Regions from separate parts of the Cohnella sp. 56 genome, predicted to be linked through region 2. Evidence: riboswitches for the same ligand, from Rfam matches in the RefSeq annotation. Region 2 holds a riboswitch; each other region holds the start of a gene.
The links. A riboswitch is a leader RNA that binds a small molecule or an ion and turns the genes downstream of it on or off. The one in region 2 is predicted to bind cyclic di-AMP.
Positions count from the first base shown of each region.

Region 1: linked by a shared signal. The riboswitch ahead of VQ071_RS22615 (KamA family radical SAM protein) and the one ahead of VQ071_RS24075 (TrkH family potassium uptake protein) in region 2 are both predicted to bind cyclic di-AMP.
Region 3: linked by a shared signal. The riboswitch ahead of VQ071_RS17835 (hypothetical protein) and the one ahead of VQ071_RS24075 (TrkH family potassium uptake protein) in region 2 are both predicted to bind cyclic di-AMP.

Region 1 covers NZ_JAZDQE010000015.1:42,916-45,180, reverse strand. Annotated here, with positions in the region: gene VQ071_RS22625 (TrkA C-terminal domain-containing protein) at 1-435, shown strand, start outside; gene VQ071_RS22620 (TIR domain-containing protein) at 639-1,073, shown strand; cyclic di-AMP (ydaO/yuaA leader) riboswitch at 1,221-1,358, shown strand; gene VQ071_RS22615 (KamA family radical SAM protein) at 1,466-2,265, shown strand, end outside.
Region 2 covers NZ_JAZDQE010000017.1:70,654-72,918, reverse strand. Annotated here, with positions in the region: gene VQ071_RS24075 (TrkH family potassium uptake protein) at 1-1,119, opposite strand, end outside; cyclic di-AMP (ydaO/yuaA leader) riboswitch at 1,193-1,336, opposite strand; gene VQ071_RS24070 (hypothetical protein) at 1,677-2,265, shown strand, end outside.
Region 3 covers NZ_JAZDQE010000010.1:109,369-111,633, forward strand. Annotated here, with positions in the region: gene VQ071_RS17830 (hypothetical protein) at 486-644, shown strand; cyclic di-AMP (ydaO/yuaA leader) riboswitch at 667-810, shown strand; gene VQ071_RS17835 (hypothetical protein) at 1,017-1,499, shown strand; gene VQ071_RS17840 (mechanosensitive ion channel family protein) at 1,638-2,265, shown strand, end outside.

The DNA of each region.
Region 1 (2,265 bases), on a different contig from region 2:
CAGGGGAAGGAGATCGTCATCGTCTCCGCCGCCAAAGCCAATGAGTATATATCGAAAAACAATTATCTGAAATCCGCGTATTCGCTGAAGCAGGAAATCCAGCAGCTGCTGGTGGAAAAACACGAGGTAGACCGCAAGTTCGAGGTGCTGTTGAAGGAAATTATCGAAGCCTCCGACCGTCTCAAAAATCTGAAGCCCTACAATCCCGTCGAGCTCAAGATCAAGCCGGACGCGCATGTGATCGGAAAAACGATCGCAGCGCTTGAGTTCTGGCAAAATACCGGCGCGACGATCATCGCCTTAAGACGCGGCGTTAACGTATCCATCTCTCCCGGGCCTCATGTCGTGCTTCGGGAAGACGATGTCGTCGTCGTCGTCGGAGACGATCATGCGCACCGGAGAACCGAGCAATTCCTGAATACAACGCGCTTATAACGCGCCGGACATGGCGGCGTCGTCGCAAACAGCGGCGGCGGTTTTTTTCATACAAAATTATACATACAATTTTATTTATCAAATAAGGTTGTGAGTCGCCTGTTTTTTTGTTATCCTTTTAACGATCCCATATGCATCGATAAACGATGGAGCCTGTCATCAGGGCTCTTTCTCTTTATGCAGATGAGTAAAAGGAGTTCGTGATGTCATTTCAATCTGAAGCAAACAACCGGTACCACCTGTATTTAAGTTATGCCTGGAACCACAATGGCGCCTGCGACGAACTATGCGAGCTGCTGCGGCGCATAGAGCAATTCGATCCTGCTTTTACGCTGATTGCTCCCGACCATCCCGCGAACCGCTCAAGCGACGAACGAGCGCTCTACCAAACTATTAAAGCCAAAATGAAATTTTGCGATGTCGTGATTCTGCTGGTCGGGGGATACCCGGATTACAGCCGCTGGATCAACAAAGAGCTTATTGCCTGCAGAGACGGTCTGCACAAGCCTGTGATCGCCGTTCAACGGGATGCCCTCGACTCCGCATCTTTTATTATTAAAGAAAATGCGGACCTGATGGTCGGTTGGGATGCGGAATCCATCATTCAGGCGATCAAACAAATCGCGAGGAAGCCGTAATAGCCGCCGCTCAAGCGGCGAGCGCCTATTAATTCACAGTAAATTACAGACAATCTATTTTTGTATCAAAGGTTGTTTGAATGAATAAGGTTTGGTATACTCATCATTACCAGCTACGTTTCCTTTAAATTCCACCTTTATTTTCATAGTTGCTTCTGGCTTAATTTCCGGATCATCCGGAAAGCGGGGGAACCACTCTTTTGGGGCGAATCGGTCCGCGAGACCGTAGGGAACCATCTATCCCGAGTCCTTCAGCTAACCTCGTCAGCTATAGATGGGTCAATACTTGCGGCGGAGCTGCGCTCCGTTTGTCTTTTGACCCGTACAACGGGTCTTTTTTGTTGCCAAAAATGGCCCTTCACATAATTTTGATACGATGAGGAGGATGCAAGATGGCACAGCCAAAGTACATAACGGATATCGGGAAACTGACGCAAATCCCCGAGTCGGACCGCGAGAAGCTTCATCGCATTACGGATAAATTCGTTTTTCGCGTGAACGATTATTACTTGAACCTGATCGACTGGGACAACCCCGATGACCCGATCCGCAAGCTCATTATCCCCAACGAGGACGAGCTGGGCGAATACGGGCGATGGGACGCTTCGGACGAAGACACCAACTACGTCGTAGAGGGCTGTCAGCACAAATACAAATCCACGGCACTGCTCATCGTATCAGAGGTGTGCGGAGCGTATTGCAGATACTGCTTCCGCAAACGGCTGTTCCGCAACGACGTGAAGGAGGCCGTGAACAATGTGGAGCCGGGGCTGCAGTATATTGCGGATCATCCCGAGATCAGCAATGTCCTGCTCACGGGGGGAGACAGCCTGATCCTCGGCACGCCCAAGCTGCGGACGATCTTCGAGCGGCTGAGAGCGATCGACCATGTGAAGATCATACGGCTCGGCTCCAAGATGCCGGTATTCAATCCGATGCGGATCTACGAAGACGAAGCGCTGCTGGAGCTGATCCGCACGCATTCCACCACGGACAAGCGGATTTATGTCATGGCGCATATCAATCATCCGCGCGAGATCACGCCGGAAGCGAAGAGAGGGTTCGAAGCGCTGCACCAGGCAGGTGCGATTGTGGTGAACCAGACGCCTGTCCTTCGGGGCATCAACGACGATCCCGCCGTTCTCGGTGAGCTGCTCGATCGCCTGTCGTGGGCCGGCGTGACGCCGTATTA
Region 2 (2,265 bases):
CGTGATCGAGAGGATCATGACCGACGTGATGACGATCGCGAGCGACAGCATCGTGACCGTGATCGCGCGGTTCACCTTGGCACGCTCGATGCGCAGTCCGAGCAGCACGACGTCCGTGCGTCCGCGCAGCATCGCCCATACGGCGGCGGCGAGCACGGCGAACGCGGTCGTCTTGATGCCGCCGCCCGTCGAGCCCGGCGAGGCGCCGACGAACATGAGGAGCACCATCGCGAACTGCGTCGCGTCGCGGAGCGAGCCGATATCGACGGTGCTCACGCCGGCCGAGCGGGTGGAGACGGATTGCAGCGCCGCCGCGAGCAGCTTGTCGCCGAATGCGAGCGGGGCAAACGTGGACTCGTTCGTATATTCGAAAATAAAAATTGTGATCGTGCCCAGCACGATGAGGAACGCCGATACCCAGAGCACGACTACGGAATGATAAGACAGCTTGCGCCGCGTCCGCAGCTCGACCAGGTCGGACAGCACGACGAAGCCGACGCCGCCCAGTACAATCAGCGCCATGGCGACAATATTCATAAACGGATCTCCGACGTAGTCCGTCATGCTGCGGAAATCGCCGAACAGATCGAAGCCCCCGTTGTTGAAAAAGGAGACGCTATGAAAAACGCCGTAGTACAAAGCTTTGCGGAAATGCATGTCCTGCATAAAGCGCGCGGTGAACAGCAGCGCGCCGACCGCTTCGATGCAGAGCGCATAGATCAGCACGCGGCGAACGAGCCGCACGATGCCCTCGAGGCTGCCCTGGTTCATCGCCTCCTGGAGCACAAGCCGGTCCTTGAGCGACAGCCGGCGTCCGGCAAAAAAGGCGAACAGCGTGCCCATCGTCATAAAGCCGAGCCCGCCCAGCTGTACGAGAATCAGAATGACCCACCGCCCGAAGACGGAAAAGTAGCCCAGCGTGTCCAGACGTGTCAGTCCGGTCACACAGGTGGCCGAGCTCGAGATGAAAAAGGCTTCGAGCCACGGCGTCGACTCGCCCGACACCGTGGAGACGGGCAGCCGAAGCAGCAGCGCGCCGATGGTAATAATGACGGCGAAGCCGATCGTCAATACCCGGGGCGGCGAAGCGTATAGCCACCTGATGATTTTCTTGAACAATTGCTTCACCTCATGACGGCAATCGCGATATGCGCGCAAAAAAAGACACTGGAGCTCCAGTGCCTTCGCACAGTAGTCCTGTCTGGCAGCCTACGAGGTTAGCTGACGGGTTCGGGCCAGAACAGGCTGCCCTATCCGGCGCTGCGCGCTCGGAATTCACCCCGGATGATGCGGTGGTTCCCCCGTTTTCTTTGCGGAAATTCGGCTGGGTAGTATGATGGAATTAAACAATTAAATCGAATTATAGTCTGTCCGTCCAAGACACACAACGTCAGAAAAGCGAAAAATCGCCTTGAATGAAGATATACCGCCGTTCTATGGCGATTAAACTTCATTTTTACGAGGATTCAGCTTCTTTCTCTTGTTTTGGCTGCCCTTTACCGCGATAATCTGCGTAATGGCTAGAATCGTTATTTAAATGGCGGATGTATGCGTTTTTTTAGAATAATACGGAATCGGAGTGGACCATTTTGAGATCAGCCCGTTGGATTATCGCCGCCGGAATCGGACTTTTTTTATTCGTTTGTCTGCAAGTATTGCCCGCGATCGTCCCCGCTATGAAAGACGACGCTGCAGGTTCGGTCTCCCGCGGAGAGGCTAAGAGGCTCGCGGTCTCGTACGCCGAGACGCACTGGCAACTGACGCCGGACCGTGTGAAGGATGTGACCGTGACGCATATGGGCGACGATCGGATGGCCGCCTATCTGACCAAGCACAAGCTGACCAAGGAATTCGACAGCAACTGGGACGCCAGCTATCCGATGGATGTGTATGCGGTCGACCTGCGTACGGACGGCGGCATCCATCGCGTCCTGCTCCATATGGAGACGGGCGCCGTCGTCGGATGGGCCGCGAGCGCCGGTGCCATGTCCGACGAGGACAAGGCGGCGGTCAGAGATGCGGAAGGCCTGACGGCCCAAGCGCTGGCATGGCTCAAAAAACAGCCGGCGTATGACGCATCGGCATGGGAGCCCATCGGCCGCGTCACGGACACCGGCGCGGTCATCCTGCAAAGCCGCAAGGCCGGTCTTGTCGATGCGCATCTGCAGCTGCTCGTGAAGCCGGATGCAGTCCTGAGCTACCGGTACGAGATGCCGCAGGGATTCGCCGCCGAGATCGCAAGGCAGCACAAGACCGCCGACAAGC
Region 3 (2,265 bases), on a different contig from region 2:
TCATTTTTTTCGTTTTTTTGACGATGCCTCTTCCCTACTGAACCTCGATCATTGCTTTCCAATTGTCAGGATTAATAATCCATCCCGATGAAAATGCCTCCACGAAAATATCTTTCGGATGTCTCATCTCCACCTTTTGATAATCGCCATGCCCAAGGTTTCAAGGGCTTCCTGATTTGCTTCTCGACTGGATCGGTGCCACAATCCAACTGGAGCAGGCCGGCTCCAATACACCCGCAATGTCCGATATAATTTGAAGCATGTAAAGGTTCGAATCCCGAATCCCTAATCCCGAATCCAAACAATCCGGACATCGAATCTATGAAATCCGCACTAGGCATTCCTTGACGAATTCGTTAACGTGATAAAACTACATTTATATAAGACGGGCATTGGGCATATGAGATGGATATCGCTGTTATGGATCCCGTTCCGATTTCATCTCGAGTTCGATTACGAAGCCGCTTATTCTGATCAAGAAAATGATGGTCGACTGGAACAGAGGCGCGAGGGAGTTCGACGGCAAATTTTCGAAGGACGAGGTCGGTACGATCGGAGAGACGTTCAAGCGAATCTCGTCGGAGAACGAAGAGCTGGCCAGGAGGCTCATTCGTTCGGAGTTAAAGGAGAGGGAAGCGGTTTGACATTTCTTATCCTTCTCTTTATCATATAGGCACGCTTAATTTCCGGTTGCAATGTCCGGAAAGCGGGGGAACCCAGTCAAGTGGGGCGAATCACTTCGCATGAAGTGTAGGGTACCATCTTACCCGAGTCCGTCAGCTAACCTCGTCAGCAATGGATGGGTCTATTTTTTCTTTTCTTTACAGGTAAATCCCGGACCCTATTATTCAGGGTCTTTTTGCGTTCTGCGGACCCTGCTGGCATTTATCATCGGACTGGTTCAATACAGGAGAGAGGAGGCTTCTACATTGCCGTTTCACACGAATCCCCAGTAGAACACGAAAAGGAGAGTGCTAAAATGGCGAAAGCAAAATACATAATAGGCGGGATCCGGCATGCGTGATAGCCGGCATGTCCGTTTTCTCGTTTCCGCTCCGAATCAGGACGGCCGATCGTTCGTCAAACAGTTGATTCGACGAGAATTGCCATATGCGCTGCTCACGAACAACAAAAAGGAAAAAAGCAGGCTGCAGCGGTCCAAGCATGCGCAGCTGGTGCAGGTGAAGACGGCCGAACCCGACACTTGGCGGCCGCCAGGCCTCGATGCCGATCTAATCATCCTATTTGAGAGAAGTCCTGCGCTGTCTTGGCGGTACGTTCAGTTTTGCCGGACATGGACCGAGAGCCCCATCCATATTTTTACCTGCAGGGGCAGCTTCATTTCCAAGCGAAGAGAGATGGATATCCAGGTTCATCAACATATCGCGGGTATTGATCCCGCGTACCTGGATATGAAAATCGACTCTTTTATCGGTTGTGTCTCCGGGCGTGCGGACGAGTTATGGCAGGAAGCATATATAAATGAAGGAATCCGCTGATCGTCAGCGGCATTCCTTCGCGACCGGGACATACGTCATTGACCGGTTGGCCGGATTTCGGTAACATCGAATAACAAGCTCCCTGGCGCATGGGCAATCTCGTCAGGCGAGCCTTTCTTTTATTTTGGGGAGGAAGAGATGAATTCAATCCAACAACTGATCGCCGATCTGGGCGTCGCGTCCGGCCTGTCCGCCGATCTGGCGAATGCTGTCCTGATTGTCGGCATTGCGGCCCTTAGCATCCTCGCGCATTATGTCACCAAGAAGGTCGTGCTCAGCATCACTTCCCGATATATCCGCAGCAACCGCTATAAGTGGGCAGATCATTTCCTCCGTCGGAAAGTGCTTCAGAGACTGTGCCACATCGTTCCCGCCATTATTATTTATTCCTTCTCGTACAGCTTCCCTGGCTATCACCGTCTGATCGGGCAGGGAATCGCAGTCTATCTGACGATCGTGGCGATCATGGTGCTCGACGCGCTGCTGAACGCCATGAACGATATATATACGACCTACGAGATCTCCAAGAGCCGCCCGATAAAGAGCTACATTCAGGTCGTAAAAATATTTTTGTTCGTCATCGGCGGCATTGTGGTCATCTCCAATCTGATCGGACAGAGTCCGCTCATCCTGCTCAGCGGCATCGGCGCGCTGTCTGCGGTCATGCTGCTGATCTTCAAGGACTCACTGCTGGGCCTAGTCGCAGGCGTCCAACTGTCCTCCAATGATATGGTGCGGGTCGGCGACTGGATCGAGATGCCCAAGT